DNA from 2 places in the Kineococcus sp. AC630 genome. Region 2 is predicted to be linked to the other one. Evidence: riboswitches for the same ligand, from Rfam matches in the RefSeq annotation. Region 2 holds a riboswitch; the other holds the start of a gene.
What was found. A riboswitch is a leader RNA that binds a small molecule or an ion and turns the genes downstream of it on or off. The one in region 2 is predicted to bind glycine.

Region 1: it holds a riboswitch for glycine, as region 2 does, so the genes downstream of both, gcvT (glycine cleavage system aminomethyltransferase GcvT) here and gcvP (aminomethyl-transferring glycine dehydrogenase) in region 2, are expected to answer to the same signal.

What each region holds. Positions count from the first base shown of each region.
Region 1 is NZ_CEEDMJ010000008.1:211-10,986, forward strand. Features, by position in the region: gene AC0I8G_RS09935 (LacI family DNA-binding transcriptional regulator) at 1-950, shown strand, start outside; gene AC0I8G_RS09940 (tautomerase family protein) at 976-1,365, shown strand; glycine riboswitch at 1,452-1,546, shown strand; glycine riboswitch at 1,548-1,637, shown strand; gene gcvT (glycine cleavage system aminomethyltransferase GcvT) at 1,682-2,806, shown strand; gene AC0I8G_RS09950 (L-serine ammonia-lyase) at 2,837-4,225, shown strand; gene AC0I8G_RS09955 (LysR family transcriptional regulator) at 4,206-5,135, opposite strand; gene AC0I8G_RS09960 (MFS transporter) at 5,236-6,531, shown strand; gene AC0I8G_RS09965 (hypothetical protein) at 6,542-6,787, shown strand; gene AC0I8G_RS09970 (sterol carrier family protein) at 6,819-7,211, shown strand; gene AC0I8G_RS09975 (hypothetical protein) at 7,208-7,564, shown strand; gene purF (amidophosphoribosyltransferase) at 7,628-9,172, shown strand; gene purM (phosphoribosylformylglycinamidine cyclo-ligase) at 9,169-10,287, shown strand; gene AC0I8G_RS09990 (DUF3073 domain-containing protein) at 10,365-10,625, opposite strand.
Region 2 is NZ_CEEDMJ010000005.1:194,395-205,170, forward strand. Features, by position in the region: gene AC0I8G_RS07540 (NfeD family protein) at 1-62, opposite strand, end outside; gene AC0I8G_RS07545 (VanZ family protein) at 262-774, opposite strand; gene gcvP (aminomethyl-transferring glycine dehydrogenase) at 969-3,842, opposite strand; glycine riboswitch at 3,926-4,027, opposite strand; gene AC0I8G_RS07555 (ParA family protein) at 4,088-4,849, shown strand; gene AC0I8G_RS07560 (SMI1/KNR4 family protein) at 4,992-5,657, shown strand; gene AC0I8G_RS07565 (MerR family transcriptional regulator) at 5,736-6,335, opposite strand; gene AC0I8G_RS07570 (bifunctional nuclease family protein) at 6,479-6,958, opposite strand; gene ftsR (transcriptional regulator FtsR) at 6,984-7,697, opposite strand; gene AC0I8G_RS07580 (FHA domain-containing protein) at 7,739-8,155, opposite strand; gene gcvH (glycine cleavage system protein GcvH) at 8,465-8,848, opposite strand; gene AC0I8G_RS07590 (DUF881 domain-containing protein) at 8,890-9,657, opposite strand; gene AC0I8G_RS07595 (small basic family protein) at 9,654-9,986, opposite strand; gene AC0I8G_RS07600 (DUF881 domain-containing protein) at 10,057-10,776, opposite strand, start outside.

The sequences.
Region 1 (10,776 bases), on a different contig from region 2:
CCCTCGCCCTGCGGGGGGCTCCGGGGCCCAGCGCCGAGACGGCTGCCCGCGTGTTGCGGGCGGCCGCCGACCTCGGGTACCGCGCCGACCGCGCGGCGAGCAGCCTCGCGCTGCGGCGCACCCGCCTGCTCGGGATCACCGTGGCCGTCCGCAACGCCTTCCACGCCGAGCTCGTCGAGGAGCTGCAGGACGCCGCGGAGGAGGCCGGCTACGACGTCGTGCTCGCTGCGGTGACCCGCACGCGGGGGGAGCGGGCGGCGGTCGAGACCCTGCTCGACTCCCGCTGCGAGGCGCTGCTGCTGCTCGGGCCGGAACTGCCCGGTGCGGAGCTGGCGAAGCTGCGGCGACGCGTCCCCGTCGTGGTCCTGGGACGGCGGCCGCGCCTCGCGGACCCCGGGTCGCCGAGGCCCGACGTCGTGCGCGCCTCCGACGAGGTCGGGACGCGGCTGCTGGTCGAGCACCTGGTCGGCCTGGGTCACCGGGACCTGCTGCACGTCTCGGGCGGTGCGGGGGACATCGCCGCCGACCGCCGCGCCGGGTTCGAGGCCGCCGTCGCGGCCGCCGGGGTGCGCGGGCGGGTCGTGGAGGGGACCTTCGACGAGGAGGGCGGGGCGGCCGCCACCCGGCGGGTCCTGGGTGGGGGGTGGACGGGGACGGCGGTGGTGGCCGCCAGCGACCGGATCGCGCTCGGCGTCCTCGACGTCCTCCTGCGGGACGGGATCGCGGTCCCCGGGCGGGTGTCGGTGACCGGCTACGACGACAGCCTCCTGGCCCGGCTGGGGCACGTGCGGCTGACGTCGGTGAGCCAGGACGCGGCGGGGCAGGCGGCGTGCGCGGTGCGGGCGGCCGTGCGGCGCCTGGACGGCGCGGACGATCCGGGCCCCGCCGACGTCGTCCTCGCCCCGCGGCTGGTGGTGCGGGACACGACCGGTTCAGTCATGTCAGAATGACAGGACAAACTACCTGGAGGTTCTCGTGCCCCTGCTCCGCTTCGACCTCGTCGCCGGCCGTCGCCCCGACGAGGTCGCCACGCTGCTCGACGCCGCCCACGCCGCCGTGGTCGAGGCGTTCGGCGTCCCCGACGGCGACCGGTACCAGGTCGTCCACCAGCACCCCGAGGGCGAGCTCGTCGTCCACGACACCGGCCTCGGCATCGAGCGCACCCGCGACGTCGTCGTGCTGCAGGTGACCAGCCGCCCCCGCCCGCGCGCGCAGAAGGAGGCGTTCTACCGCCTGCTCGTCGAGCGGCTGCGCACCCGCTGCGGGACCGCACCCTCCGACGTCGTCGTCTCGGTCGTGGAGAACTCCGACGCCGACTGGTCCTTCGGCCACGGCCGCGCCCAGTTCCTCACCGGGGAGCTCTGAGCCGGCGCGGCGGGACGCGGCGGCGCTGGTCCCCAGGGGCGGTCGTGTGCCACGCTGACGGGCAGCACAACTGAACACACGGCCGCTTCCCCCGGGCGGGAGAGCCTCACCGGTCCCACCGGTGGGCACCGAAGGAGCAACCACCCCGGAACCTCTCAGGTCCACGTACCGCCACGGGCAGGCCGCTCTGGAGAGCAGGACCCCTGGGTCCTCACCGACGGGGAAAGCCCTGCCCCGCAGGGTGAAGCTCTCAGGTTCCGCGACAGAGGGGGTCCAGCACGCGACCGCACCGCGCGGTCGCGACGAGAGGAGCCCTGTGAACACCCAGGTCAGCAGCTCGACGGCCAGCCCGACGAGCACGCCCCTCGCCGACGTCCACGCGGCGCTCGGCGCCTCCTTCACCGACTTCGCCGGCTGGCAGATGCCGCTGCGCTACGCCTCCGACCTCGCCGAGCACAAGGCCGTCCGCGAGAGCGCCGGGGTCTTCGACCTCTCGCACATGGGAGAGATCCGGGTCACCGGCCCCGAGGCGGGAGCGGCGCTGGACGCGGCCCTCGTCGGGCGGGCCTCGACCATGCCGATCGGCCGGGCGGCCTACGGGATGCTCGTCGACCACGAGGGCGGGATCGTCGACGACCTCGTGACCTACCGCCTCGGCGAGCAGGAGTTCCTCGTCGTCGCCAACGCCGCGAACGTCGAACCCGTCGTCGTGGCCATCGCCGACCGGTGTCGCCCCTTCGACGTCCACGTCGCCGACGAGACCGCCCGCTGGGCCCTCGTCGCGGTGCAGGGGCCGGCGTCGGTGGCGATCCTCGGACCCCTCGTGGACGTCGACCTCGACGCGCTCGGCTACTACCGCAGCGCGTCCGCCACCCTGCGCGACGTCCCCGTGCTGCTCGCGCGCACCGGGTACACCGGGGAGGACGGTTTCGAGGTGTTCGCCCCGGTCGAGCACGCGGTCACCGTCTGGGACGCGCTGCTGTCCGCGGCCCGGGAGCACGGTGGGGTCCCCGCCGGGCTGGCCTGCCGGGACACCCTGCGCCTGGAGGCGGGGATGCCGCTCTACGGCCACGAACTCACCCGCGGGACCAGCCCGTTCGCCGCCGGCCTCGGCCGTGTCGTGAAGCTGGACAAGGACCCGGGACCGGTCGGGCTCGAGGCGCTGCGACGACTCGCCGAGGTCGCACCCGCCCGGGTGCTGGTCGGCCTGAAGGGATCGGGGCGCCGGGCTCCCCGTGCCGGGTACGCCGTCGTCTCCGACGGGAACCCGGTCGGGGAGGTCACCAGCGGCGCGTTGTCGCCCACGCTCGGCTACCCCGTCGCGATGGCCTACGTCGACGCCGCGCTCTCCGCCCCCGGCACCGCGCTGGCCGTCGACGTCCGCGGTTCCGAACTGCCCGTCGAGGTCGTCGCACTGCCCTTCTACCGTCGGGAGCGCTGACGCGTGAGCGCTCCGCTGTCCGTCTTCGACATGTTCTCCATCGGCATCGGCCCGTCGAGCTCGCACACCGTCGGCCCGATGCGCGCCGCCCTCGCCTTCGCCGAGCACCTCGAGGGAACCGCCGCGCTGGAACGGGTCGTCTCCGTCACCATCGACCTCTACGGATCGCTGGGGGCCACCGGCCGCGGACACGGCACCGACCGGGCCGTCGTCCTGGGACTGCTCGGTGAACGGCCCGAACTCATCGATCCCGACGCCGTGGGAGGGCTCCTCGACGAGATCCGGCGCAGCGGTGAACTGCGGGTCCTCGGCCGGCACGCGGTGGGTTTCGACCTCGACGGCGACGTCCGCCTGATCGGCCGGACCTCGCTGCCCGCCCACCCCAACGGCATGGTGTTCACGGCCCGCGACGCCGCCGGTGACGTCGTCGCCGAACGGACGTCGTACTCCGTCGGTGGGGGTTTCGTCCGCGACCACCCGCTGGACGCGAGCGAACCCGTCGTGGGGACCGGGGCGGGGTTGCCGCACGGTTTCCGCAGCGCCCAGGAACTCCTCGACCACTGCCGCTCGACCGGCCTCGGGGTCGCGGACCTGGTGCGCCGCAACGAGGAGAGCCTCCGCTCCGGGAACGACGTGGACTCCGGGCTGCTGGACATCTTCGCCGCCATGGCCGCCTGCGTCGACCACGGCCTCGTCACCGACGGAACCCTCCCCGGCGGGCTCGGCGTCCGCCGCCGCGCCCCGCGCCTGCACCGCGAACTCCTCTCCGAGGAGGGGAACACCGCCGCCGACGTCCTGCACGCGATGGACTGGGTCAGCCTCTTCGCGCTCGCGGTGAACGAGGAGAACGCCGCCGGCGGCCGGGTCGTCACGGCCCCGACGAACGGCGCCGCGGGCATCGTCCCCGCCGTGCTGCACTTCTACCGGCGTTTCGTCCGCGGCGCCGACGACGCCGGGACGGTCCGGTTCCTGCTGGCGGCCGGGGGGATCGGGATCATCCTCAAGGAGACGGGTTCCATCTCCGGCGCCGAGGTCGGGTGCCAGGGCGAGGTGGGTTCGGCCAGCGCGATGGCCGCGGCCGGTCTCGCCGAGGTCCTCGGGGGAACGCCCGAGCAGGTGGAGAACGCCGCCGAGATCGCCGTCGAGCACCACCTGGGCCTCACCTGCGACCCCGTCGGCGGGCTCGTCCAGATCCCCTGCATCGAACGCAACGCCGTCGGCGCGACCACCGCGATCCACGCGGCCCGCACCGCGATGCGCGGCGACGGCAGCCACGTCGTGAGCCTGGACACCGCGATCGCCACCATGCGCCAGACCGGCGCGCACATGCGCTCGGAGTACAAGGAGACCTCCCTCGGCGGTCTCGCCCTCACCGTCATCGGCCGCCCCACCGTCGGGGTCAACGTCCCCGAGTGCTGACTCCCGGGTCGGGCGCGGAGCGGCGGACGTGGCGGTCGACGGCCTCGGTGAAGGCGGTGACGGCCTTGCGCACGGGACGTTCGGGGGAGGGACGCGAGGTCGCCAGCGACAACGTCCAGCTCAGCGGCTCACCCGCGACGGGCTGCTCGTGGCAGCCGGCCCGGACGGGGACCGAACCCGGCACGAACGCCGGGCCGAGACCGGCGGCGACGTAGCGGGGGAACGTCGAGACGTCCGGCACCTCCAGGACCACCCGTCGCGTCGCGCCGACCCGCGCGAACAGCGCGTCGACCTGCAGGCGGTTCGCGAAACCCGGCGGCCCGTCGATCCAGCGGTCCCCCGCGAGGTCCGCCAGTTCCACCGGGGCCGAGGAGGCCAGCGGGTGCCCCGGGGGCAGCAGCAACCGGAAGGCGCTCCGGTCGAGGTGGCGCAGCACGACGCTCGCCGGCGGCCGGAACGGCCAGGACAGGAACGCGACGTCCAGCTCGCCGCCGACGAGGGCGCGCAGCAGACCCCGCGAACCGTCCGCGAACACCCGCATCGACACCGACACCCGGGGGTTCGCCGTCGTGAACCGCTGCAGCAGCAGGGGCAGGTCCACCGGGTGCATCGTCGTCACGACGCCCACGGCCAGCGGCCCGGAGGGTCCGCCGTCGGCGTCGAGCACCGCCGAGCGCGCCTCGGAGACCCCGGCGAGCACCCGTCGGGCCTCCGGGAGCAGGGCCCGGCCCGCGTCGGTGACGACGGCCCGGCGTGAGGTGCGGACGAACAGGGCGACGCCCAGGTCCTCCTCCAGCGCCCGGACGACGGTGCTCACCGCGGACTGCGCGGCCCCCAGCCGCCGGGCGGCCGCGCTGATCGTCCCCGCCTCCACGACGGCGAGGAACACCTCCAGCTGACGCAGCTCCACCGCACTCCCATCCCGCTCTTCCATCGTTGATCGCGATGGATGGTCCCACCGCCCAGCGGTGGAACGGAAGGCTTCGTGCCGACCGGTGCTTGCACGGTCCATGGGATCGAACCGCCGGCACCGTCTCGGCTTCTGGATCGTCGCCTCCGCCTTCGCGACCGCGCTGGCCTTCGCCACCGTGCCGACCCCGCTGTGGGCCCTCTACCGCCAACGCGACGGGCTGCCCACGGTCGTGGTGACCGTCGCCTTCGCGGTCTACGCGGCCGGCGTCGCGATCGCCCTCTTCACCGTCGGGCACCTCTCCGACCACCTGGGCCGGCGCCGGGTCCTCGCCCCCGCCCTCGTGCTCGAGGCCGTCGCCGCGCTCGCCCTCGCGCTCACCCCGAACCTCGCGGTCCTCATCGTCGCCCGGGTCGTGACCGGGCTCGCCGTCGGGGCGCTGACCCCCACCGCCACCGCGTACCTCGCCGAGCTCCACGGCCGGACCGCCTCCCGCAGGCCGGGGCTCGGCGCCGTCGTCGCCACCGCCGCCAACCTCGGCGGCCTCGGCCTCGGGGCCCTCGTCGCCGGGTTGCTCGTCGGCCACCTCGGGGACCCGCTGCGGGTCCCGCACGAGGTCTTCCTCGTCCTGCTGCTGCTCGCCGCCGCGGCCGTCGCGCTGCTCGTCCCCGAGACCGTCGAGCGCGAGCACCGGCCCTACCGCGTCCAGCGGATCGCCGTCCCGGCCGCCGCCCGGGGCCGCTACCTCGCCGCCGCCCTCGCCTCCTTCGCGCTCTTCGCCGTCCTGGGGCTCTTCACCTCCCTCGCCCCCGCGGTCCTGGCCTCCCTCGGGCACCCCGGCCCGGTGACCGGCGGGGCGAGCACCTTCGCCGTCCTCGCGGCGGCGGCGCTCAGCCAGGTCCTCCTCGTCCGCCTGCACGCCACCCACCAGGTGCGGATCGGGCTGGCCCTCACCGCCCTCGGCGTCGTCGGTCTCGGGGTCGGGGTGGTGCTCGGGCTCGTCGCGGTGTTCCTCGGCGGCTCGGTCGTGGCGGGGGCGGGCGTCGGCGTCCTGCTCAAGGGCTCGCTCACGACGGCGACCTCGCTGGCCCCGGCGGGTGCCCGCGGTGAGGCGGCCGCCGGCATCTTCCTGGCCGGCTACCTCGGGATGGCCGTCCCGGCGCTCGCCGTCGGGTTCAGCAGTTCCGCCGGGGTCGCCTACGACGTCTCGGTCCCCGTCCTCGCCGTCGTCGTGCTCGCCCTCCTGGGCACCGTCGCGGTGGCCCTGCGCCGCAACCCCGCGCCCGACTCGGGACCTGACTCCGGGTCCGGCTCGGGGCCTGCTGACAGCGGCCCCGTCCAGGTGTCTACTGGTGGCGGCGACGACCGGCAGGGGGTCGCCGCCGGCCCTCGGTGAGGAGGTCCACGTGCGCACCACGAGAACCGCTGCCCCGGACCGTCTCGAGGTCGAACACCCTCCCCACCCGCACCCCGGCCTGGCCGTCGCGCTGCTCGGGCTCGCCCTCGTCGTGGCCGTCGTCGTGGCGGTGGTCGTCGTCCTCCTCGTCCGCGCCGGCGACGGCGGAGTGCCCGCAGCGCCCGGTCTGCCGGGTCTGTCGGGTGTGCCAGGTCACGTCCCGCAGCCCGTCCCCGGCCCGGTGGTCCGCGCCTGACCTGGAACGCTCGACCTGGGACGATGACGCGATGCCCACCCGTCGCCGCACCGACCCCGCCGAAGGCCTCGCCGCCGTCCGCGCCGTGGAGGACCTCTGGGAACGGGGCGAGAAGCCCGGCCGGCCGGTGCTGGCCACCGCCGTGCGGTACTCGCTGGAGGAGCTCGCGGCCCGCTACCCCGGGGGGAGCGTCGAGGTGCGCGTACCGCCGTTCGCGGCGGTGCAGGTCATCGAGGGCCCGCGGCACACCCGGGGCACCCCGCCGGCCGTCGTGGAGATGGACGCCACGACCTGGATCGAGCTCGCGACGGGCCGGACGGAGTTCGACGCGGCCCGGGCCGCGGGACGGGTCCAGGCCAGCGGCAACCGCGCAGACCTCGGCGAACTGCTGCCGCTCGTCCCACCGCGTACCGTTCACCCGTGAGCGAGCAGGCCCAGACCCCGTCCCCCGGCGACGCGCCGGAGGAGACCCCTCAGGTGTCCCCCGAGGTGTCGCCGGAGCGCGAGGGCACCGCGTTCGTCCAGGTCACCCGTCGTCGGGCGCCCCGGTTCCGCGCCTTCGTCGTCACCGGACTGGTGCTCGCCTTCGTCGTCGCCGCGGTCGTCGCGGCCGTGACCCCGGCGCGCGACGGCTACTCCCAACGCGCCCTCTTCGGGTACCTGTTCTGCGCGCTGGCCCTGTTCGGGGTCCTGCTGGGGGGTCTGGTGGCCGTGCTCGTGGACCGCCGCACCGGGACCCGACCCGCTCCCCGCGTGCGGCGCGGCCGCCGTCGTTGACGTCGGTCCCCGACGCGGTCGTTGACGTCGGTCCCCGACGCGGGGGTGTGACACACTTCGAGCGTGGCCCGCGGTGACGGACGTCTGAACCACGACCTGCTTCCCGGCGAGAAAGGACCTCAGGACGCTTGCGGCGTCTTCGGGGTCTGGGCTCCCGGTGAGGAAGTCTCCAAACTGACCTTCTACGGTCTCTACGCCCTGCAGCACCGGGGGCAGGAGGCAGCTGGCATCGCCGTGAGCAACGGCGAGCAGATCCTCGTCTTCAAGGACACCGGTCTGGTGTCCCAGGTCTTCGACGAGTCCGCGCTGGAGTCCCTCCAGGGGCACATCGCGGTCGGTCACGCCCGCTACTCCACGACCGGTGGCGGCGGGTGGCAGAACGCCCAGCCCACCCTCGGCGACACCGCCGGCGGGACCGTGGCGCTCGCGCACAACGGGAACCTCACGAACCTGTTCGCGCTGCGCGACCTGCAGGCCGAGCGCTACCCGAACTCCGCCCGTCCCGTGCTGCCCGGACGGCCCTCGCCCAGCGAGCTGGCCCGCGGCAACACCACGGACACCGCGATCCTCACGGCCCTCTTCGCCGGGGACCCCGACCACACGCTCGAAGCGACGGCCGCGGAGGTCCTGCCGCACGTGCAGGGCGCCTTCAGCCTCGTCTTCATGGACGAGCACACCCTCTACGCCGCACGGGACCCCCAGGGCATCCGCCCGCTGGTCCTGGGGCGCCTGGACCGCGGCTGGGTCGTGGCCTCGGAGATCCCCGCGCTGGACATCGTCGGTGCGAGCTTCGTCCGCGAGATCGAACCCGGCGAGCTCATCGCCATCGACGCGGACGGCCTGCGCAGCACTCGCTTCGCCGAGGCCAAGCCCAAGGGCTGCGTCTTCGAGTACGTCTACCTGGCCCGCCCGGACACCGCCATCAACGGCAAGGTCGTCCAGGAGGCCCGTGTCGAGATGGGCCGGGTCCTGGCCCGCGAACACCCCGTCGAGGCCGACCTCGTCATCCCCACCCCGGAGTCCGGGACGCCCGCCGCCATCGGCTACGCCGAGGAGTCCGGCATCCCCTACGGACAGGGGATGGTGAAGAACTCCTACGTGGGCCGCACCTTCATCCAGCCCAACCAGACGATCCGCCAGCTCGGGATCCGGTTGAAGCTGAACCCGCTCAAGCACGTCGTGGCGGGCAAGCGCCTCGTCGTCGTGGACGACTCGATCGTCCGCGGCAACACCCAGCGCGCCCTGATCCGGATGCTGCGCGAGGCCGGCGCCGCCGAGATCCACGTCCGGATCTCCTCTCCGCCGGTGAAGTGGCCGTGCTTCTACGGCATCGACTTCGCGACCCGGGCCGAGCTGATCGCCAACGGCCTCTCCGTCGAGGACATCGCCCAGAGCATCGGGGCCGACTCGCTCGGCTACATCTCGACCGAGGGCATGATCGAGGCGACCGAGCAGCCCGTCGAGCGGCTCTGCACCGCTTGCTTCTCCGGCGAGTACCCCGTCCCGCTGAACGACCTCGACCGTCTCGGCGAGCACGCGATGGACAAGCCGCGCATCCCGATCACACCGGTCTCCCGGTCCGAACCCGCCCAGGGGGCCCAGCAGTGAGCGCGACGACGACACCGGCGACGACACCCGCGGGGACGACGTACGCGGACGCAGGGGTCGACGTCGTCGCGGGGGACCGCGCCGTCGAGCTCATGAAGGCGTCCGTCGCCCGGACCCAGGGACCCGAGGTCGTCGGCGGCTTCGGCGGCTTCGCCGGCCTCTACGACGTCTCGGTGCTCAAGGACTACCGCCGCCCGCTGCTGGCCACCAGCACCGACGGGGTCGGCACGAAGGTCGCGATCGCGCAGGCGCTCGACCGGCACGACACCATCGGCTCCGACCTCGTCGGCATGGTCGTCGACGACATCGTCGTCTGCGGTGCGACGCCCCTGTTCATGACCGACTACATCGCGTGCGGACGGGTCGTCCCCGAGCGGATGGCCGCGATCGTCGCCGGCATCGCCCGCGGCTGCGAAGAGGCGGGCGTGGCGCTGGTCGGCGGCGAGACCGCCGAGCACCCCGGGCTCCTCGGGCCGGAGGAGTACGACGTCGCCGGAGCGGTCACGGGGGTCGTCGAGGCCGACGAGCTGCTGGGCGCGGAACGCGTCGAGGTCGGCGACGTGCTCGTCGCGATGGCCAGCTCCGGGCTGCACTCCAACGGGTACTCGCTGGTCCGCCGCGTCTTCGCCGACGCCGGGTGGGCCTACGACCGGCACGTGGAGGAGTTCGGCCGCACCCTGGGCGAGGAGCTCCTCGTCCCGACCCGGATCTACGCCCGGCCCGCGCTGGCCACGTTGAGCTCCGGTGGCGTGCACGCCATGAGTCACGTGACCGGGGGCGGCCTCGCGGCCAACCTGGCGCGCTGCCTGCCGGCGGACGTGACGGCCGTTGTGGACCGCACGACCTGGACCCCGGGTGCGGTGTTCAGCCTGGTCCGCGACCTCGGCCGGGTGCCGACGGACGACCTCGAGCGCACCCTGAACCTGGGCGTGGGCATGCTGGCCGTCGTGCGTCCCGACAGCGTCGACGCCGTGGTGGCCACCCTGGAACAGGCCGGCATCCCGGCGTGGGTGTGCGGCGAGGTGCGTGGACGCACCGAGGCGGACGGCCCCAGCAACGGCAAGGGCATCGCAGGAGGCGTGACCCTCCTCCAGGGCCGGCACCAGGGTTGGTGACGGCGGTGGAGGCGGGACACGCCTCGTGCGATGCCTCGGTCGTGCGTGCTGCGGTAGACCCGTAGCCTCCGAGCCGGTCAGGCTCGGCGCTTGGACGTCCACTCGTCGTGGTCGTCCGTCGCGGTGTACTTCGACCAGTCCTCGGCTTCGTCCTCCGAGTCGTCGTCCTCTACCACGTCAGACTCCGGCGCCTTCTGGGGCTCTGGTCGCCCGAGTTGGCGGTACGGGTCGGGCCCGTGAAGCTCACGTTGCAGAGCGTTGTAGTCGGTGTCGGGACTGAAGTACTTCAGCTCCCGAGCGACCTTCGTCTGCTTGGCCTTCTGACGGCCGCGCCCCATGGCGTCGACCCCCTCGCGCGTCGGCCGGGGCAGACAGTGCTGACCCCGGAGCAGCTGTCATCTCTCCGTGGCTCCAACGGTACATGTTCGCGAGACCTTCCGGCATCCCGGTCGCCACCTGGACACCCCGGACGGCCCACGAGCGTGTCCC
Region 2 (10,776 bases):
ACCAGGGCCGCCGCGACCCACAGCAACCAGCTGCGGTCCAGCAACGCGTCCAGGAACTCCATCGTGATCACCCCCTCGCCGGGGACCCTACCAACCCGGGGTGGTGCTGGGCTGGGACGTCGGCGGGGTTCGTGTCCGGGTCGAACGCGAAGGGTCTCGTCGGATACTCCGTTCGCGCGGGGTACCGCACCGAGTCGGGCTGGGTGGGCCGACGCTCACTTCGGACATCCGCCGAGACCCTCCCCGCCCGACCCTTCGGCGTCACCTCGTCGCGGCCCCTGCACGACCCGCGCGGGTGCGGTCCAGGACGAGGAGGGCTGCCCCGACTCCGACGCCCAGCACCGTGCCGGCGGTGTTCGTGGCCCAGTCACTGGTGGTGCAGGAGCGGCCGAGGACGACGGCGAGCGCCTGGGTGCCCTCGATCGCCGCGGACAGCACGATCCCGCCGAGGCCGACGAGGACCGGGCGGCGGAACCGCACCACGGCGAACACCGTCACCGGCACGAACAGGGCGACGTTGGCGAGCAGTTCGCTGCTCCCCCACGACGGGAAGTCGATCCCCACCTCGCACGTGACCTCGTGCACCCGCCCCCGGTCGTCCGGGGCCAGGGTCACACCGAGGACCCCCACCAGGGCGAGGACGACGAGCCAGGTCAGCACGCGTGGGCTCCTCCGGCCCACCCACCCCGACGCGACGGACCCCACCACGACGACCAGCACCCCGAGCGGCACCAGCGCGGAGTGCTCGACCAGCAACGTCGGCAACCAGCCCACCGCGTCACCTACCGATCTCGAGACGACGCACGCGGTGCACGGAGGGCGGTCCGGGTGGGGTAGGCGCGCCGGATGTCCGAAGTGAGCGCCGGTGCACCCGCGCGAGATGGTGCACCCACCAGCGCGAACGGAGTATCCGGCGCGCCTACCCCACCCGGTCCGCCCGCCCCGGCCACGCGGGCCTGAGAACGAACTCAGTACTCCGACAGCGGCGGGCAGGAGCAGACGAGGTTCCGGTCGCCGGCGGCTCCGTCGATGCGGCGGACGGGGGGCCAGTACTTCGAGCGGGGGTTCATCCCGTTCGGGTACACCGCTTCCTCGCGGGAGTAGGGGTGGTTCCACTCCCCGACGAGGGACACCGCGGTGTGCGGGGCGTGACGCAGCGGAGACTCCTCGACGGCCCAGCGCCCGTCGGCGATGTCCTGGACCTCGGCGGCGATGGCGAGCATCGCGTCGCAGAACCGGTCGAGTTCGGCGAGGTCCTCGCTCTCGGTGGGTTCCACCATGAGGGTCCCGACGACGGGGAACGACATCGTCGGGGCGTGGAACCCGTGGTCGATGAGGCGCTTGGCGACGTCGTCGACGGTCACGCCTGTGGCCTTGGTCATCGGGCGCAGGTCGAGGATGCACTCGTGGGCGACGAGCCCGCCGGGGCCGCGGTAGAGGACGGGGAACGCCTCCTGCAGCCGGGTGGCGACGTAGTTGGCGGAGAGCACGGCCTGGACGGTCGCGGCGCGCAGCCCGTCGGGGCCCATCAGCCGCAGGTAGGCCCACGGGATGGGCAGGATCCCGGCGGAACCGTACGGGGCGGCGGAGACCATCCCGACCCCGTCGCCGTCGGGGGCGGTGGAGGGCAGGAACGGGGCGAGGTGGGAGCGGACCGCGACGGGTCCGACGCCGGGGCCGCCGCCGCCGTGGGGGATGCAGAACGTCTTGTGCAGGTTCAGGTGGGAGACGTCGGCCCCGAACTTGCCGGGCCGGGCGAGGCCGACGAGGGCGTTGAGGTTCGCGCCGTCGACGTAGACCTGGCCGCCGGCGTCGTGGACGAGCCCGCAGACCTCGCGGATGGACTCCTCGTAGACGCCGTGGGTCGAGGGGTAGGTGACCATCAGCGCGGCGAGGTCGTCGGCGTGCTCGGTGACCTTGGCGCGCAGGTCGTCGAGGTCGACGTTGCCCGCGTCGTCGCAGCGGACGACGACGACCTTCAGCCCGGCCATCACGGCGCTGGCGGCGTTGGTGCCGTGGGCGGAGGAGGGGATGAGGCAGATCGTGCGCTCACCGTGGCCCTGGGCGAGGTGGTAGGCGCGGATGGCGAGCAGTCCGGCGAACTCGCCCTGGGACCCGGCGTTGGGCTGCAACGAGACGGCGTCGTAGCCGGTGACCTCGGCGAGCCAGCCTTCGAGGTCGGCGGCGAGTTCGGCGGTGCCGGCGAGCTGGTCGGCCGGGGCGTAGGGGTGCAGGTCCGCGAACTCGGGCCAGGAGATCGGCTCGAGCTCGGTCGTCGCGTTGAGCTTCATGGTGCAGGAGCCCAGTGGGATCGCCCCGCGGTCGAGGGCGTAGTCGGCGTCGGAGAGGGTGCGCAGGTAGCGCAGCATCGCCGTCTCGGAGCGGTGCCGGCTGAAGACCGGGTGCGTCAGGAACTCCGACCCGCGGCGCAACGCGGACGGCAGTGCGGGGTCGGCGGTCGCCTCCGTCGGGGTCAGGCCGAAACCGGTCAGGGCCGCGGCGACGTGCGCCTCGGAGGTGGTCTCGTCGACGGTCAGCCCGACGTGGTCGACGTCGACGAGGCGCAGGTTCACCCCCGCCTCGAGCGCGACCGCGACCACGGCCTGCGCCCGGCCGGGGACGCGGGCCAGGACGGTGTCGAAGAACGCCTCGTGCACGACCTCGACCCCGCCGGCGCGCAGCGCGTCGGCGAGCGCCGCGGCGCGGCGCGCGACCTGGGAGGCGATGGCGCGCAGACCCTCCGGGCCGTGCCAGACGGCGTAGCAGCCGGCCATCACGGCCAGCAGGACCTGGGCGGTGCAGATGTTGGAGGTCGCCTTGTCGCGGCGGATGTGCTGTTCGCGGGTCTGCAGGGCGAGGCGGTACGCGCGGTTGCCGTCGGCGTCGACGGAGACGCCGACGAGGCGCCCGGGGAGGGAGCGTTCGAGGCCCTTGCGGACGGCCATGTAGGCGGCGTGCGGGCCACCCGCACCCATCGGGACGCCGAAGCGCTGGCTGGAACCGACGGCGACGTCGACGCCGAACTCCCCCGGCGCGACGAGCAGCGTCAGCGCCAGCAGGTCGGCCGCGGTGATCGCGATCGCGCCGCGGGCGTGGGCGTCGGCGACGACGGGGGCGAGGTCGCGGACCCGTCCGGAGGTCCCCGGGTACTGCAGGAGCACCCCGAACACCCCGCGCTCGCCCACCACGGCCAGCGGGTCGGCGTCGTCGAGGTCGACGCTCACGAGCTCGACACCCAGCGGCACGGCGCGGGTGCGCAGCACGGCGAGGGTCTGCGGGAGCACGTCGGCGTCGACGGCGAACACGGCACCGGCGGGGGCCTTGGAGGTCCGGCGGGCCAGGGTCATGGCCTCGGCCGCAGCGGTGGCCTCGTCGAGCAGGGAGGCGTTGGCCACGTCGAGCGCGGTGAGGTCGGTGACGGCGGTCTGGAAGTTCAGCAGCGCCTCGAGGCGGCCCTGCGAGATCTCGGGCTGGTAAGGCGTGTACGCCGTGTACCAGGAGGGGTCCTCGAGGACGTTGCGGCGCACGACGGCCGGGGTACGGGTGCCGAAGTAGCCGAGGCCGATCATCGACGGCACGACGCGGTTGCGTCCGGCGAGCGCGCGCAGCGCGGCGGTCACGGCGGTCTCGTCGAGCGCTTCGGGCAGGTCGAGCACGCCGTCGCGGATGCCGGCGGGGACGGCGCGGTCGACGAGTTCCTCCGTGGAGGAGAGGCCGACGACCTCGAGCATCCGGGCGACGTCGGCGGCGTCGGGGCCGATGTGGCGGGCGCTGAACGGCAGGGCCGCGGGCTCCGGGGAGAACTCCGGCAGGTCGCTGCGGACGGGCGTGGGCGAGGTCATGGGACGCTCCGGAGGTCGCTGAGGGCAGGTACCTCCCCGTCTGTCACCCACCCGCGCAGGCGCGGACGTGCTCCAGAGCGGCCTGATCTCGCGTGGTCCTTCCGCCTGAGAGGTTCCGGGGATGTTGCCCCTTCGGCGCCGCGGTCGGACTCTTCCCCGACCAGGGTCTCTCCCACACGAGCTGAACGGCCTGCCGTCATCCTACGGGACGAGATCCCGGATCCCGGGAAGATAGGTTGACCGCCGTGATCACCCTCGCCGTCTGCAGTGCCAAGGGTGGGGTCGGCAAGACGTCCGTCGTCCTCGGGCTGGCCTCGGCCGCCCTCCACCGCGGGACCAGCACCCTCGTCGTCGACCTCGACCCGCAGGCGGACGCCACGTCCGGCCTCGACGTCAGCGCCCACCGCGACCACGACGTCGCCGCCGTGCTGCGCACCCCGAGACGTCGCGTCGCCGAGGACGCCGTCGCGCCCAGCGGGTGGGTCGACGACCACCCGGGACTGCTCGACGTCCTCACCGGTTCCGCGGCCTCCGCGGGTCTGGACACCCCCGAGGCCGACGAGGAGACGCTGAAGTCGTTGCGCCGGGCCCTGGGCAAGCTCGACGACCACGACCTCGCCCTGCTGGACACCCCGCCCTCGCTCAACGGGCTGACGCGTTCGGCGTGGCGCGCGGCGGACGCCGTGCTCGTGGTCTCCGACGCCAGCCGGTTCTCCGTGGCGGCGGTCGACCGCACGATCCGGGAGGTCCGTGCCCTGCGCAGCTCCCCGGAGGTCGTCGGGGTCCTGGTCAACCGCTACACCCAGCGCTCGGGGGAACAGCGCTTCCGCTACGAGGAACTGCAGGCCATGTTCGGCGACCTGGTGCTGGAACCGCTGCCGGACCGGGTGGCCGTGCCGCAGTCGCAGGGAGCGGGGGTTCCGCTGCACTCGTTGCGGGCCAAGGCGGCGAAGACCGTCGCGGAGCAGTTCGACGCGGTGCTGGACCGGATCCTCCGCACGACGTAGGGAACCGGACGGGGCCGTACCCCGTCCGAGGTGCGGGAACGCCGACGAACGCCTAAGTTCCAACAAGTCGGTCTACCCGGGTTTCGTCCCCGCAGGTGCCGCCCGTTCTTCCCCGCGCTCTTCGCGGGCCCTAGGAGGTTCCGTGACGCCCAACACACCCCTCGACCGTCTCCGCGTGGTGCGCGCCGTCCGCGGAGCGGTGGTTCCGACCGCAGCACCGCACGTGCCCGCTCCGGACCCGGAGGCCGACCGGATCACCGGCATCGTCACGCGGTTGCGCGCCCAGTGGACGCGTTGCGGCGCGGACATCGCCAGCCACCTGCGCCCCGGGGTCGGCGAGGCTCACCTCGACGCGGTGGAACGCCAGATGGGCCTGCTGATCCCCCGCGGCGCCCGGGCCTGGTGGCGCGCGGTCGACGGTGTCGATCCCGTCCGCACCACCTTCCGCACGAGTGCTCCGACGGTGGGGCCCGGTGGCTGGGTCCCGTTGACCCTGGAGGAGGCGGTGCGTCGCGCGAGCGGCCAGGGTCCCGGCCTCACCGCCCCGCCGGCCCTGCTGCCCCTCTTCGCCCGCGACGAGGAACTCATCGCCGTGCGCCTGGGCTCCAGCCGCTCCGTCGTCGAGCAGATCGTGCTGGCCGAGGACGGCGAGGGCTACCAGCACTCCTGGCGCGTCGGTCTCGACGAGCTGCTGAGCACCTGGGCCGACTCCCTGCTCGCCGCGGTGCACTGGCTGCCCGACGCCCACGACTGGGTGACCGACCCCTTCGCCCTGCAGGCTCTCCCCCGCGCCGAGCTCCTCGACTAGTCCACCCCACGCACGACGAAAGCCGTGATCCCGCTGGGTCCCCCCCGCAGGATCACGGCTTTCGTGCGTGGCGTGGGGCTAGCCGGCTTCGCGAGCGGCGCGACGCTTGGACAGCTCGTCGGCCAGGACCATGGCGGTCTGACCGGGCTCGCGGTCGGCGGGACGTTCGCTCGGCAGCGAGGCCAGCTCCCCCTCGACCTCGCGCCAGACACGGCCCACGGCGATGCCGAAGACGCCTTGACCGCCTTGGACGAGATCTATCACTTCATCGGCCGAGGTGCACTCGTAGACGCTGGCACCGTCGGACATGAGGGTGATCTGGGCGAGGTCGTCGACGCCACGCTCACGCAGGTGGGTGACCGCCGAGCGGATCTGGTGCAGCGAGACGCCGGTGTCCAGCAGCCGCTTCACGACCTTCAGGACCAGGATGTCGCGGAACCCGTAGAGACGCTGCGAGCCGGAGCCGGAGGCACCGCGCACACCGGGCTCGACGAGGCCGGTGCGGGCCCAGTAGTCGAGCTGGCGGTAGGTGATGCCGGCGGCCTTGCAGGCCGTCTGACCGCGGTAGCCGACCTCTTCGTCCAGGTCGGGGAGGTCCTCGGCGAACAGCAGACCCTGCGCACGAACTGGCGGGGTCGACTTCCGCGACGACCCTGCGACTGCATCGCCACTGCTCACGCCGGCCTCCTCGTCATCGCCACCCGTCGAGGACCGACCGGAAGCGTTCTGCATACTGACCGTAGAAGAGCACCCCCGGAGCGTCAACGAGGCGCGCGGCGCGCCGCAGACCGTGACCTATCCGTGACCCGGGAGAACCCGGTTCAGGCCTCGCCCGAATCGGCTTCGAAGTCCTCGGGCGAGATGTGGTCGAGGAACTCGCGGAACTTCTCCACCTCGTCCTCGTCCTCGTCCGGCACCGGGACGCCCCCGGAGTCGAGCACCTGGTCGGCGCTCACGATGGGGCAGCCCACGCGCAGGGCGAGGGCGATCGCGTCGGACGTCCGCGAGCTGACCGTGAGGCCACCGTCGAAGACGAGTTCCGCGAAGTAGACGTTGTCCTTGACCGCCACGATCCGGACCTCTTCCAGACGTCGGCCGACGGCCTCGATGACGTCCTTGAGCAGGTCGTGGGTCAGCGGACGGGGCGGGACGACACCCTGCTGGGCGAAGGCGATGGCACTCGCCTCGGGAGCCCCGATCCAGATGGGCAGGTACCGGTCGCCGTCCCGTTCGCGCAGCAGCACGATCGGGTTGTTGGAAGGCATCTCGACTCTGACGCCGATGACATCGAGCGCGCGCACCCGATCACCGTACCCCGGCGTCGGCTCAGCGCGCGCCGCGGCCGAGCGCGCCGGCGACGAGCGCGGTGTGCAGCCGCAGGCAGGCCGCCGCGATCTCCCGCACGACCTGGTCGGCGCGGTCGACGGACTCGCCACCGCCTCGCTGCCCGAGGCGCTGCAGCGGCGCGGCGACCTGTTCCGCGAGAGCGATCTCACGGTCGGCGGCGGTGCGGAACATCCGCAGGTGCCGGGCCTCGATGCCGTGCGCCGCCAGCGAGGCCGCGGCGCGCAGCACCTCCAGGGCCTCACCGTCGTACCACGGGCCCCCGGGAGCGGGCGAGAGCACGCCGAACCCCTCGAGCGCGTCGAGGAGCTCGGCGTCGACGCCGGACTCGCGCAGGATCTCCAGCCGGGTCAGCCGGAGGTTGGCGGCGTGGCCGTCGAACCGGTCGGCCCCCGGGACGCTGCCCGCCGCGACGACCTCGGGGACGCGCGGTGCCGCCCCGGGCTGTTCCGGCGGCTCGAGGCCGCGGTCCATGGCCTCGAGGTTCTCCCGGATGACCTTCAGCGGCAGGTAGTGGTCGCGTTGGGCGGAGAGCACGTACCGCAACCGGTCGACGTCGTCGGAGGAGAACTTGCGGTACCCCGCGGGGGTCCGGCCCGGTTCGACGAGACCCTGCTCCTCGAGGAAGCGGATCTTGGAGATGCTGACGTCGGGGAAGTCCGGCGTCAGGATCGCGAGGACCTCGCCGATCGTCATCCTGGGCAGGCTCGGGTCCAGGGACCGCGCCCCGGCAGCGCTCACTGCTCCCCTCGCGGGCTGGGGTGGAAGTCCATCCGGTACTTGCCGATCTGCACCTCGTCGCCGGCGGCCAGGACCACGTCGTCGATGCGCTCGCGGTTGACGTAGGTGCCGTTGAGACTGCCGACGTCACGCACCCGGAACCCCGGACCCCTCGCCGGGTCGGGCGCGCGGAGGAACTCCGCGTGCTTGCGCGAGACCGTCACGTCGTCCAGGAAGATGTCGCTGGTCTGGTGGCGGCCCGCGGAGGTCCGCTCGGCGTCCAGGAGGAACCGGGACCCCGCGTTGGGACCGCGCCGCACGACGAGCAGCGCCGATCCGGCCGGCAGGGCGTCGATGGCCTCCTGGTCGTCACTGGTGAGACCGCGTTCCGCGGACTCGTGGACCTCGGGGACGACCAGACCGGCGAAGGACATGGTGGAATCCACCGGCCGCTCGGCCGCGCCACCCCGGGGGGTCGCCGCAGGGGTCGTCCCGCCCTCCGAGGACGCACCCGCCCCGTCGGTCGACGATGCAGCCAACCCGTCGTCCGACGCAGCCAACCCGTCGTCCGACGACGTGCCCGACGCAGACATCGACACCACCTCTCACGCTGGCAGAACACGTGACTCCCGGGGGCAGGCAACTCCCTGCACGCGGGCGGTCACGCTTGGAACTTCCAGGATCACCCTAGCCGTGCCGACCCGGCAGGTCAGGTCACCGGGTCGACACGGGTGGCGGAGCGCTCAGCCCGCGTGGGCGGTGTAGGCCTCGGCGTCGAGGAGGCCCTCGACCTGCGCCACGTCGCTCGGCGTGATGGTGAACATCCAGCCGTCGCCGTAGGGGTCGGTGTTCACCAGGTCGGGACGCGTCTCCAGCCCCGGGTTGTGCCCCGAGACGGTGCCGGACACGGGCGCGGTGATCTCGCTGACGCTCTTGGTCGACTCGACCTCACCGCAGGCGCCGCCGGCGGCGACGGTCTCGCCCTCGGCGGGCAGCGAGACGTACACGACGTCCCCGAGGGCGTCCTGGGCGTGGTCGGTGATGCCGACCCGGACGGTGCCGTCCGCCTCGACGCGCACCCATTCGTGCTCGCTGGTGTAGCGGAGGTCGGCGGGGACGTTCGACATGCTGGAACTGACTCCTCTGGTGGGGACGGCCGGACGGGGACTCAGCCGGTGCTGGCGGAGGGTTCCGGTGACGCCGGGCGAGCGTACTGAGGCGCGGAGACGGCGTGCAAGGCGTCCACCTGCACCCCGTCGGCACCGGCGGCGTTGCGGACCTCGAGGTCCGCCCCGGCGGAGCGCAGCGTCTCGCGCACCCCGCCCGGGATGTCGAGGGCGGTGGAGAGGGTGTCAGGGTCGCCGATGACGCTCACGACGTAGGGCGCGCGCTCGGTCGCCCCGTCGACCAGGACGGCTCCGGTGGTGTCGGTGAAGGCGGTCTCGGCCACCACGCGGGTGCTGCCGATCTGGATCGCCTCGGCGCCGGCGTCGCGCAGCTCCTGGACGAACTGGATGAGGTTGGTCGAGCGCACGGCGGCGTCGGGGTCGGTGATGGTGGCGACGATCCCGGGCCCGTGCGCGGGCAGCGTCCCGGCCAGCAGCCCGTACTCCTGGGCCCGCTGCTCGGCGGCCTGGGCGGCGGCCTGGGCGGAGTCGGACCCCTCGGTGAGCTGACGCCGGGTCGCCTGGAGGCTGTCGAGCTCCTCCTGCAGGCGGTCCCCCCGCTCGGTGGTGTCGTCCAGGATCCGGACCAGGTCGGTCTCGCGCAGGTCGCTCAGACCCGAGGTGCTCGTCTGACGCACCTGCACCACGAATCCGAAGCCGAGCGCGGCGCAGAGGATCCCGGCCAGGACCTGGGCGCGCGTGGCGCGGGGCCGGCCCGCGCGCCACAACCGTCGCCACGGCGAGCGGCGCGGGGCCGCGGGCTCGCTCACGCGTTCAGCAGGTGCCGGCGGATGGCGGCGGCGTTGGAGAAGATGCGCACCCCGAGCACGACGACGACCCCCGTGGACAGCTGCGAGCCGACGCCCAGCTGGTCGCCGAGGTAGACGATGAGGGCCGCGACGACGGCGTTGGACAGGAAGGAGACGACGAACACCTTGTCGTCGAAGATCCCGTCGAGCACCGCCCGCAGACCGCCGAACACCGCGTCGAGCGCGGCGACCACGGCGATCGGCAGGTAGGGCTGCAGGGACACCGGGACCTCGGGGTGCAGGAGCACACCCACGACGATCCCGACGACGAGTCCGACGGCTGCGATCACGTCGCGGAACGCTACCTCCCCCACCGCCTTCCCCGAGCCGCCGCGCGCCCGGTCCGTGGTCCCGGCGGGGTCACGGGGCGGAGGGGTGGGCCAGGCGCAGATCGAGGCGGGGAGCGGCGGGCAACGTCATCGGGTCGTCGCCGGAGCGGGTGTCGACGCCGGCGGAGATGCCGTAGTTGTCGCGCAGCACCTGCAGGTAGCGACCCGCGACGGACGTCGCCAGGCCGGTCTGCAGGACGGTGGGGTCGCCGATGGCGGAGATCGTGTACGGCGGGGTCAACGGGCGGTAGTCGACGAGGACGGCCTCCCCCGCCGCGCGGATCGAGGACAGCGAACTCAGCCGCTGCCCGTTGATGGCGACGGCCTCGGCGCCGTTCTGCCACAACCCGTTGACGACGATCTGGACGTCGCGGTCCACGACCCGTCCCGAGGTCGTGGTGGAGCCGGAGTCGTCGCCGCGCGCGTCGTCGAGCACGACCTGCAGTCCCGGGCCGGTGACGGCGGTCGCGGCGGCGGCCACGGCGAGCCCACCGGCCTGGGCGTCGGCGGAGGCGGCGGGTGCCCCACCGAGACGTGCGGCCAGGGCGGCGTTGTCGGTCTGGGCGCGGGCGACCTGCGCGGTGAGCCGGTCGGAACGCCCGGTGCTGTCGTCGATCCGCTGCAGCAGCGCCTGCCGGCCGCGGTCGGCCGCGGGTTCGGCCGCGGCGGCGCGCACCCCGGCGACGGCCAGCAGCCCGCCGATCACCAGCAGCGCGAGCCAGGTCAGGCCCCGCCCCGAGCGGCTGCGCTC